One region of the Methylobacterium sp. Leaf87 genome, then DNA from elsewhere that is predicted to be linked to it. Evidence: predicted binding sites of a transcription regulator. Region 1 holds the regulator's gene; the other holds the start of a gene.

Region 1 (5,713 bases):
GATACATGTTGACGAAACGCAAATCCGCCAATGACCGTGATTCGGCCGAGCGCCTCGCCCTGGCGATCCTCGCCTGGATGGCCACGGACGACGAGCGGCTCTACCCCTTCCTCAACGCCACCGGGGTGACCCCCGACACCCTGCGGGCGAGCGCGCAGGATGTCGGGTTCCTGGCCGGGCTCCTCGACCACGTCATGGGCGACGAAGCCACCCTGATGGCCGCGGCGGAGGCCCTGGCGGTGCCGCCCGAGCGGATCGCGGCGGCCTGGCGCCGACTCTCGCCCATGGAGTTCGACGACGGATTTTCGGATCAGGGGACGCGGGGCGACGACGTCTGACGGCGCCGCGCGTCCGCCCATTCGAGGCAGGTCCGCTCGACCGATCGATCGGAGCGGTGGACGGGCCACTCCCGTGGCGGTGAGAGGGGCGCCGCCGCATCATCCGCCCTGCCGGCGGATCGACGCCGCTCCGGGAGCCGATGCCCTCGCGCTGCGCCCGACCGCGTTGGGTCGGGCCACATCGCGAGGCCTTCGCTTTGCCGCGCTCTTTTGCGCCGAACCGGCATCCACTTCGACGGAGAGTGCTCTAGGACTTGCAGTCGGTGGCGGCCGGGAGCTTGTCGAGGCGGCTGAGATTGCCCGCCACGGCGAATTCCCCGTAATCGAGGCGCAGGTTGCCGCTGACGCCGTTCTCGTAGAGGTCGAAGGTCAGCACGTAGATCGGCGTGCGCTCGCCTTCGCCGGCGGTGAAGTAGCTCAGGGTCACCGGCCAGTGGGTCATGCCCGCCATCTCCCCCTCGCGCAGGGGCTTGTCGCGGTCGGCTTTCGGCTTCGCGGCGACCTCGCCCACGGCTCCCTCCTGAGGCGCCCCTTCCTTGACGGAAGCGGTCGTGGCCGGGCGTCCGATCACCGCCAGGGTGTCGTAGACCTTCCGGCCGTCGTCGGTGCCGTCGTAGACCTTCACCGAGAGGGTCGTCCGGCCCTCGCGCGCCGCCGCGATGAGGCGGCGCATGTGGACCGTCGGGAACAGCACCTCTCCGCTCGCCTGGAACCCGTCGCGCTTGGGCTCCTTCAGGCGAACCTTGAGGGCATCGGCCACCGTCTCGGCGGTGCCGTCCACGGATTGGCCGGGCGTGCCGTTGAGCAAAGTGCTGACCTTGAAGCGGTAGCTGCGCCCGTCGGCGCTCTCGAAGGTGGTGTTGCGCAGGTCCGAGATGCGGCTGCCGGTCTCGCCGCTTTCCAGCACCGTCACCTGCCGGGTCTGCATCGTGTAGCCCTTGCAGGCGTCGCCCGAGAAATCGATGACGATGCGCCCGCGCGCGCTCTCCACCGCCCGGGTGCCGCCGCTCTGGGCGAGCGACAGGTCGTAGACCGCGCGGTGGCTGGCGAGGGGCACGGGCTCGGCGGCCGACGCCCCGCTGGCGGACAGGATGAGGCAGGCCGTGGCGCGGGACAGACGCATGAAGTCTCCTGCCGGGGGGTTGGCGGGGTCGGACCGGCGCACCGTTCGGCACGCATGGACTGCCCGTCAGATAGGCCGCCCGTCACCCACCGGCAATGCGAGTCCCTCGCGGCGGAGAGAGCCGGGCACGGCTTTGCGAACTCGTCCTTGCAAACCTGGGTTTGCAAACTTGGCTTTGCAAACTTGGCTTTGACGGTGAAAACCCCGTCGCCCGCCCGGACGCGGTCAAGGCCGCTCTTGCCTCGGACTCGGGCGCTCCTGTACGGTTCGACCGTCGCCGAAGAGAGCCCGAGGCGAACGTCACCTGTCCGGTCCCGGGACCTTACGCTGCGGAGCTCCGCCGCCGGTCCTTCGCGCCCGTGATACATGCGGTGATCGGTGCACGATGTCGGAGGGGGCGATGACCGAAACGGTTCCGAGCTGGTCGGACGAGCGCGTCGATCTCCTGCGTCGCCTGTGGCAGGACGGCCTGAGCGCGAGCCAGGTCGCCACGCAACTCGGTGGCGTGACCCGCAACGCCGTCATCGGCAAGGTCCATCGTCTCGGCCTGTCCGGCCGCGTGGCGAAAGGGCCCGACACCCTCCCCCGCAAGAAGCCGGCCCGCGAGGGCGCGGGCCAGGAGCCCGGACAACCGGAATCCGCGGACCACGAGACCGGGCATCGGGACACCGAAATCCAAGGGCTCGGCATCGATGCCCCCATGCTCGGGACCGTGGGCCGGGACAGCGAACCGTCCGGAACCGCGGCGGTCGAGGCCGGATCCGTCGTCGCGATGCAGCCCGCTCCCGCGGATACGCGCGCCGCGCCGGTGCCCGTGGCCCGGATCGAGGCCGTGGGCTTGGCGGCCTCGCGCAGGGTCACGATCATGGATCTGCGCGAATCCATGTGTCGCTGGCCCCTCGGGGACCCGACGTCGCCCGATTTCCACTATTGCGGCGACCGCGCCATCACCGGCCTGCCCTACTGCACCCACCACGCCCAGATCGCCTACCAGCCGGCGGCCGAGCGCAAGCGCGACCGCAGGGTCGGCGGATTTCGCTGAGGCGATCGCGATCGTCGTGCCGCCGGGAATCCGAGCGGGTCATGCTCCGCGCTTGCGGCCGGCGCGTCACTCGGTGCCGGCGAACATCTCGTCGAACGAGTAGCCCGAGCCCCGGACCGTGCGGATCGGGTCGCTCTGCCGGGGCCGGTTCAGGGCCTTGCGCAAACGCCCGACGTGCACGTCCACGGTACGCTCGTCGATGTAGACGTCGTGCCCCCAGACGCCGTCGAGCAGCTGCTCGCGCGAGAACACGCGCCCGGGACTGCGCATGAGGAATTCGAGGAGCTTGAACTCCGTCGGACCGAGATGGATCTCGCGGCCCTCGCGGCGGATGCGGTGGCTGAGACGGTCGAGCTCGATGTCGCCGGCCACCAGCAGGTTGGCCACGTGGGCCGGCTTGGCCCGGCGCAGGAGCGCGCGCACGCGGGCGAGCAGTTCCGGCACGGAGAACGGCTTGACGATATAGTCGTCGGCCCCGGTGCCGAGGCCACGGATGCGGTCGCCCTCCTCGCCCCGGGCCGTCAGCATGATCACCGGCAGGCGCTCGGTCTCCCGGCGCGCCCGGATCCGGCGGCACAGCTCGATCCCCGACAGGCCGGGCAGCATCCAGTCGAGCAGCACGAGGTCGGGCACCTGCTCCTGCATCCGCAGGTCGGCCTCGTCGCCGCGCGCGGCGGAATCGACCTCGAACCCTTCGGCCTCGAGATTATAGCGCAACAGGAGGGTCAGGGCCTCCTCGTCCTCGACGATGAGGATCCGCGTACTCATCACAACCGCCCGCTCATGCGGCCCGGAACCCTGCCCGACCCATGGCGGGGCGGGCAGGGCTCGAACCCTTGGTCTTTCGCGCCCTCGACGAGGGCTCCCCTCAGGCCCCCGTGGTTAGGCCGAGGGGCGGCATGTCCACCGTGGCGTAGTTCGAGGCGTCGTTCTTGGGACGATCGCTCTCCGCCAGGCTGTTGGCGCCGGTGACGAGGTAGTGAATCGTCTCGGCGATGTTGGTGGTGTGGTCGCCGATACGCTCGATGTTCTTGGCGACGAACAGCAGGTGCGTACAGAACGAGATGTTGCGCGGATCCTCCATCATGTAGGTCAGGAGCTCGCGAAACAGCGAGTTGTACAGGGCGTCGATGGCGTCGTCGCGCTCCCACACGTCGAGGGCCGCCTTGGTGTCGCGGCTGGCATAGGCGTCGAGGACGTCCTTGAGCTGCTCCTGCACCAGGTCGCTCATGTGCTGGACGCCGATGACGATCTTCTGCGGCTGGATCTGGTCCGCGATCGCCACCACGCGCTTGGCGACGTTCTTGGCGAGATCGCCGATGCGCTCGAGGTCGTTCGAGACCCGGATCGCCGACACGGTCTCGCGCAGGTCGATGGCCATGGGCTGGCGCCGGGCGATGAGCAGGATCGAGCGCTCCTCGATCTCGCGCTGCAGGGTGTCGAGGCGGTGATCGGCGGCGATGACCGCCTGGGCCAGGGGCACGTCGCGGCGCACGAGGGCGTCGCTCGCCTCCGTCATCATCTTCTCGGCGATGCCGCCCATCTCGGAGATGGACCGGCGCAGGTCTTCGAGGTCGGTGTCGTAGGAACTGACGATGTGGTCGGGCATGTCGCACTCCTCGGTCAGGTCTCGTTCGGGGAAACCTGCCACAGGGCGGGGTGGGGCGGGCTGCGGCGGAGGAGCCGCCCCCTCTCCCAAGAAATCAGCCGAAGCGGCCGGTGATGTAGTCCTGGGTCTGGCGCTTCTCGGGGTTCATGAAGATCCGCGTGGTCGGACCGAACTCGACGAGTTCGCCGAGATACATGAACGCCGTGAACTGCGAGATGCGCGCCGCCTGCTGCATGTTGTGCGTGACGATGACGATGGTGAATTCGGACCGCAGCTGCTCGATGAGCTCTTCGATGCGGCCCGTCGAGATCGGGTCGAGGGCCGAGGTCGGCTCGTCGAACAGGATCACCTCGGGGCGCTGCGCCACCGTGCGGGCAATGCACAGGCGCTGCTGCTGGCCGCCCGAGAGGCCCATGCCGGACTGCTTGAGCTTGTCCTTCACCTCGTCCCACAGGGCGGCCTTGCGCAGGGACTCCTCCACGCGCACGTCGAGATCGGCTTTCGGCAGCTTCTCGTAGAGGCGCAGGCCGAAGGCGACGTTGTCGTAGATCGACATCGGGAACGGCGTCGGCTTCTGGAACACCATGCCGATGCGCGAGCGCAGCTCGTTCAGGTCGACCCTGGCGTCGAGGACGTTCTGGCCGTCGAGCAGGATCTCCCCTTCGGCGCGCTGGTCGGGGTAGAGGCTGTAGATGCGGTTGAAGGTGCGCAGCAGGGTCGATTTCCCGCAGCCCGACGGACCGATGAGTGCGGTGACCTGCCGGTCGTGGAAGTTGAGGTTCACGGATTTCAGGCCGTGGAAGGTGCCGTAGTAGAAGTTCAGATCCTTCACGGCGATGCGGACGGGGGAACTCTCGTCCGCCTTGTGGCGGCCGGTGAGCTGCGCGGAGGTAATCCCGTTGGCGGCGTTCATCGGTTGCGGGTCCTTCAGGTCGAACGGGGGCGGGGCGAACGGGGCGCGGATCAGCGCGCGCGCTCGCTCTTGATGACGAAGCGGGCCACGATCGAGAGGGCGAGGATCGTGACGGTGATCAGGAGGGCGCCGGCCCAGGCGAGCTGCTGCCAGTTGCCGTAGGGCGAGAGGGCGAACTGGTAGATCATCACCGGCAGGTTCGGCACGCCGCCCATGAGGTTGGGTGAGAACCAGCTGTTGTTGTTCAGCGCCGTAAACAGGAGCGGCGCGGTCTCGCCGGCGATGCGGGCGAGCGCCAGGATGATGCCGGTGACGATGCCGGCGGAGGCCCCGCGCCACGTGATGGCGGTGATCACTTTGGAGGGCGGGGCCCCGAGCGCCGCGCCGGCCTCGCGCAGGGTCGAGGGCACGAGGCGCAGCATGTCCTCGGTGGTGCGGACGATGACCGGGGTGGCGATGATGGCGAGCGCGACGGCGCCGGCCCAGCCCGAGTAGCTCCCCATGGGCCGCACCATCAGGGTGTAGACGAACAGGCCGATGAGGATGGAGGGTGCCGAGAGCAGGATGTCGTTGAGGAAGCGGATGAGGTCGGCGAGCTTCGAGTTGCGGCCGTACTCCGCGAGGAAGGTGCCGGCCATGACGCCCACCGGCGTCGCGACCAGGATGCCCAGGAAGGTCATCACCAAGC
Region 2 (5,713 bases), on a different contig from region 1:
CCGAACTGGCTGCTGCCCTCCACGCGATAGAGCGAACCAGCCTCGAAACGGCTGGGCGGCCCGGACCTCTGGTTCGGGCCGTTCGCTTGCGTCTGATCACAGATCGATCCCATTGTAACACGACAAATTTGTCGTTACATTTTTGCATGTCGATTCGCTTCGCATGGGACGCGGCCAAGGCCGAAAGCAATCTGCGTAAGCATCGCATCAGCTTCGAGGTTGCGTCCCGCGTCTTTGCCGATCCTTACGCATAGAGTTCGCAGGATCGGATCGAGGACGGTGAGTATCGCTGGCAGACGATCGGCCTCGTGGATGGCGTCATGATGGTGCTGGTCGCTCACACGATCTTCGACGCTGACGATGGAACGGAGATCGTTCGCATCATTTCGGCTAGACATGCCGACCGGCAGGAGCGCAAGCGCTATGAACGAGACCGATCCCGTCATCTTTGAACTCGACCTGCACCGGCCCGCCGCCCTCACGCCGGAACAACGCGCGGAGTTGGAGGCGCTCGCCGCGACGCCGGATTCTGAGATCGACTACAGCGATATCCCGCCGCTGACGGAGGCGTTCTTCGCCAACGCCCAGCGCAATCCGTTCTACCGTCCGATCAAGGCTCAGGTCACCGTTCGCCTCGACGCGGACGTGCTCGCTTGGCTCAAGACGGGCGGGCGCGGCTACCAGACGAAGCTGAACGCGATTCTTCGGCGTGCCATGCTCCAGGACGCTCCGCCGAAGTGACCGGTTCTCACCGCCCCCGCCAATCCGGCGCCCGCTTGCCCAGGAACGCTTCCATTCCCTCGCGAAAATCGGCGCTCGTGTAGCAGAGGCGGATGAGGTCGTCGCCGGGGCGCTCGCCGGCCGTGTCGTCGGCGTCCTGAAGCCGGCGCAGGCCCTCCTTGGTGGCGTGGAGGGTGAGGGGCGCGTGGCCGGCGACGAGGGTGGCGAGTTCGGTGGCGCGGACCGCGAGGGCATCTGCATCCGCCACCACCTCGCCGACGAGGCCGATGGCCAGCGCCTCCTCGGCCCCGACGAGGCGGGCGGTGAAGATCATGTCCTTGACCCGGGCCGGGCCGACGAGCCTGGAGAGGCGCTTCAGGTTGGCGAGCGACAGGCAGTTGCCCAGCGTCCGCGCGATGGGAAAGCCGAAGCGCGCGTCGCGGGTGGCGACCCGCAGGTCGCAGGCCGCCGCGATGGCCGCCCCGCCGCCCGTGCAGGCCCCCGCGATGGCCGCGATGACGGGCACCCGCAGGCGCTCGAGGGCACCCATCACCCGATCCATGAACCGCTCGTAGTCCAGGGCGTCCTGGGCCGAGGCGAAGCCGCGGAACTGGGCGATGTCGGTACCGGCCGCGAACGCCTTCTCGCCCGCGCCCGTGATCACCAGCACCCGCACGGACGGGTCGGCCTCGATCCGCGCGCAGCGGTCGATGATCCCCTGATACATCGCGAAGGTGAGGGCGTTGCGGGCCTGGGGCCGGTTGAGGACGATGCGGGCGATGCCGGCCCCGTCCTGCGTGAACAGGAGCTCGTCGGTGTCGCGCGCAGGGCTGGTCATGGCGGGTCCGGGGTCGCGTGGAATTCCAGCCCCGGGTCTGCCCATCCCGGCGGCCCGGATCAACCCGGGGAGCGGCCGTCTCAGAACAGGCTCGGCACGAACATCTCCGGCGGGACCGGCTGGCGGGCGTAGTCGTCGTGGCGCTCGCGCTCGGGCAGCTGGACGGTCGGGTGCGCCACCGCGCCGTAGGGGATCTGCGACAGGAGGTGGGCGATGCAGTTGAGCCGGGCCTTCTTCTTGTCCACGGCCTCGACCACCCACCACGGCGCCTCGGGGATGTGGGTGCGGGCGAGCATCACTTCCTTGGCCTTGGTGTAATCCTCCCACAGGCGGCGCGACTGCACATCCATCGGCGAGAGCTTCCACTGCTTCAGCGGATCGTGGATCCGCATGGTGAAGCGCAGCTCCTGCTCCTCGTCGGTGATCGAGAACCAGTATTTCAGCACGATGATCCCTGAGCGCACCAGCATGCGCTCGAATTCCGGCACGGAGCGGAAGAACTCCTCCACCTCGTCGGGCGTGCAGAAGCCCATCACGCGCTCGACGCCGGCGCGATTGTACCAGGAGCGGTCGAACAGCACGATCTCGCCGCCGGCGGGCAAGTGGGTCACGTAGCGCTGGAAGTACCATTGCGTGCGCTCGCGCTCGCTCGGGGCCGGCAGGGCGGCGACGCGGCAGACGCGGGGGTTGAGACGCTGGGTGATGCGCTTGATCGCCCCGCCCTTGCCGGCGGAATCCCGGCCCTCGAAGATCACGACGACGCGCAGCTTCTGAGCCTGCACCCAATCCTGCAGGCGCACCAGCTCGTGCTGGAGCCGGAACAGCTCGCGGAAATAGCGTCGGCGGTCCATCTGCGGCGCGCGTGGACCGTCCCCGACGGCATCGGCGAGGCGTTCGAGACGCTCCTCCTCCATCTCCATTTCGAGTTCTTCGTCGAAATCGTCGGCGACTTCGCGGCGGATCGCCTCGATGTCGAAGGTGCCTGCCCGTTGCCCCTGATCCATTGCCGCCGTCCCGCCCGTCGCTCGAATCCCGATCGCTGGCGTTAGAGCAGGCGCGTGTGACAGTGCTGCTACGGGCGATCGGTGCGCCATCGGTCTATGGGTGATGCCGCCGGCCGCCGGCGCCGAACCCGGCCGTGTCGCCCTCGAAAAGCCGCCGCCCCTCCGCAACTGTCATCGAAGCGTCACGTCCCGTCGCGAACGGTGCGCGCCAAACACCACGGAGCCTTTTCCCGCATGGACTTCTTCCGCCGCTTCACCGTGCTGATGTGCGCGCCGAACTTCGATCCGGACGATCTCGAGGGCGTGCGCGTCCAGCAAATCCTCACCTCCATCGAGAAGCTCGGCTTCGAGGTGGTGCGGGCGCGGCGCGTCGAAGATGCGGCCATCGCGGTCCAGACCGACGCCGCCATCGGCTGCATGGTGGTGGATTGGGGCAAGCGCGGGCTGGACGGCAAGGCGGCGGCGCTCATCAACCTCATGCGGAAACGCGGGCTGGAAATGCCCATCGTGATCATGGTCCGCCGCAAGCGCCTGGAAGACATCCCCGTCGAGGTGCTGGACTTCATCGACGGCTACATCTTCCTTGCCGAAGAAACCCCCGAATACATCGCCCGCGGCCTCGTCAGCCGGGTGAAGCAATACGCCGAGACCCTGAAGACGCCGTTCTTCGGCGCCCTGGTCGACTACGCCGAGCAGGGCAATCAGCTCTGGACCTGTCCCGGCCACAACGGCGGCATCTTCTACAACCGCTCGCCCATCGGCCGCATCTTCGTCGAGCACCTCGGCGAGGCGATCTTTCGCGACGACCTCGACAATTCCGTCCTCGATCTCGGCGACCTCCTCGTCCACGAGGGGCCCGCCCTGAAGGCGCAGAAGGAAGCCGCCGTCATCTTCGGGGCGGAGAAGACCTACTTCGTCCTCAATGGCACCTCGGCCTCGAACAAGATCGTGCTGTCGGCCCTGGTGGCGGAGGGCGACCTCGTGCTGTTCGACCGCAACAACCACAAGGCCGCGCATCACGGCGCCCTGTTCCTCGGCGGCGCCGTACCGGTGTTCCTCGAGACCGATCGCAACTGCTTCGGGTTGATCGGCCCCATGTACGCCGAGGCCCTGGACGAGACGGCGATCCGCGAAAAGATCCGCACCAATCCCCTGGTGAAGGACCCCGACGCGTGGAAGCGCGAGCGCCCGTTCCGCGTGGCGGTGGTCGAGCAATGCACCTACGACGGCACGATCTACAATGCGCAGATGATCCTCGATAAGATCGGGCACCTCTGCGACTACATCCTGTTCGACGAGGCCTGGGCGGGCTTCATGAAGTTCCACCCGCTCTTCGCCGGGCGCTTCGCCATGGGCCTGAAGGGGCTGGACGAGACCTCGCCGGGCATCATCGCCACGCAATCGACCCACAAGCAGCTGGCGAGCTTCTCCCAGGCCTCGCAGATCCACACCAAGGACAGCCACATCCGCGGCCAGACCCGCCGCATCGAGCACCGGCGCTTCAACGAGACCTTCCTCGTCCACGCCTCGACCTCGCCGTTCTATCCCCTGTTCGCCTCCCTCGATGTGGGCGCGCAGATGATGAAGGGCCGCTCCGGCGTCGTCCTCTGGGACGACACCATTCGGCTCGGCATCGAGTGGCGCAAGAAGGTCCGGGCCATCCGCCGCGAGTTCGAGGAGAAGGAGGGCGATCCCCTCCGCCGCTGGTTCTTCGACCCCTTCGTGCCCGACACCGTGAAGGGCCCGGATGGCAAGGTGCCGTGGGAGAGCATCTCCACGGACGAACTCGCCAGCAACGCCAAGTACTGGGAATTGACTCCGGGCGCGGCCTGGCACGGCTTCACGCACGTGGTGCCCGATTATGCCATGACCGACCCGAACAAGCTCACGGTGCTCACCCCGGGCTTCGACCGGCGTACAGGTGAATACGCCGAGCACGGCGTGCCCGCGCCCATCGTCGCCCAGTACCTGCGTGAGAACCGCATCGTGCCGGAGAAGAACGACCTCAACTCGCTGCTCTTCCTGCTGACGCCGGGCGTCGAATCCTCCAAGGCCGGCACGCTGATCTCGGGCCTGGTCGCCTTCAAGCGCCTGCACGACGACAACGTGCCGCTCGAAGAGGCGATGCCCGAGTTCGTCCGGCGCCGGCCCAACCGCTACAAGGGCGTGCGCCTGCGCGATCTCTGCGCCGATTTCCACGCCTTCCACCGTGAGGCCGGCACCAGCGCCCTCCAGCGCAAGCAGTTCGAGCCGGGGCACCTGCCCGAGATGGTGATGACGCCCAAGGAAGCGGTGCAGCAGCTCACCCGCAACAACGTCGATTACGTGCCCATCGCGGAGGCGGAAGGGCGCGTGGCGACGACCTTGCTTCTGGTCTACCCGCCGGGCATCGGCACGGTGCTGCCGGGCGAGCGATTGGACGAGCGGGCGAAACCCATGCTGGATTATTTCAAGATGTTCGAGCGCTCCGCGAACCTGTTCCCCGGGTTCGAGGCCGAGATCCAGGGCGTGTTCCGCAACGTGGATCCGGACGGCACGATCCGGTTCCACACGTATGTCATGCGCGAGACCCGCTGATGCCGGCGCTGGCCGGCGACCCCGACCTCGTCATCCGACCCTCGTCGGATGCCGACGTGGCGGACATGGTGGACATCTACGCCCACCACATCCGGCGCGGGGTCGGCGATGTCGGCGATTTCGAGGAGGATCCGCTCCATCCGGACGACCTCAAGAAGCGCCGCAAGGCCATGCGCAAGAAGCGCCTGCCGCACCTCGTCGCCGACCGCGACGGGGTGGTGGCCGGCTACGCCTACGCGGTGCCGTTCCGCAAGCGGCCGGCCTACCGCTACACCCTCAAGCACTCGATCTACGTCCACCACGAGCACCTGCACGCCGGCATCGGCCGGCGCCTGCTGCCGGCCCTCATCGAGGCCTGCGCGGCCGGCGGCTACCGCCAGATGATCGGCTACATCGACGCGAAGAACGAGGCCTCGTTGCGCCTGCACGAGGCCTGCGGGTTCGTGCGCGTCGGGCTGCTGCCGGCGGTGGGCTACAAGTACGGCCGCTGGAGCGACAGCGTCATGGTACAGTGCGCCCTGGGCTCCGGCGCCACCGACCAGCCCGGCACCTGGACGCGTCCCGTCGAGGTGGT

What was found. The regulator PhoB, encoded in region 1, activates phosphate uptake and scavenging genes when phosphate is short. The targets are predictions, from matches to a motif close to TGTCATNNANCTGTCAT.
Positions count from the first base shown of each region.
Region 2: the regulator PhoB is predicted to act here: its motif matches at 2,732-2,748, upstream of ASF22_RS08240 (Orn/Lys/Arg decarboxylase N-terminal domain-containing protein).

Region 1 covers NZ_LMMI01000023.1:155,711-161,423, reverse strand. Annotated here, with positions in the region: gene ASF22_RS13135 (DUF3572 domain-containing protein) at 6-338, shown strand; gene ASF22_RS13130 (cell envelope integrity EipB family protein) at 586-1,461, opposite strand; gene ASF22_RS13125 (GcrA family cell cycle regulator) at 1,862-2,503, shown strand; gene phoB (phosphate regulon transcriptional regulator PhoB) at 2,570-3,271, opposite strand; gene phoU (phosphate signaling complex protein PhoU) at 3,372-4,112, opposite strand; gene pstB (phosphate ABC transporter ATP-binding protein PstB) at 4,207-5,025, opposite strand; gene pstA (phosphate ABC transporter permease PstA) at 5,076-5,713, opposite strand, start outside.
Region 2 covers NZ_LMMI01000012.1:66,146-71,858, forward strand. Annotated here, with positions in the region: gene ASF22_RS08215 (TRAP transporter large permease) at 1-30, shown strand, start outside; gene ASF22_RS25295 (hypothetical protein) at 324-452, shown strand; gene ASF22_RS08225 (BrnA antitoxin family protein) at 424-741, shown strand; gene ASF22_RS08230 (enoyl-CoA hydratase/isomerase family protein) at 749-1,558, opposite strand; gene ppk2 (polyphosphate kinase 2) at 1,639-2,562, opposite strand; gene ASF22_RS08240 (Orn/Lys/Arg decarboxylase N-terminal domain-containing protein) at 2,797-5,139, shown strand; gene ASF22_RS08245 (GNAT family N-acetyltransferase) at 5,139-5,713, shown strand, end outside.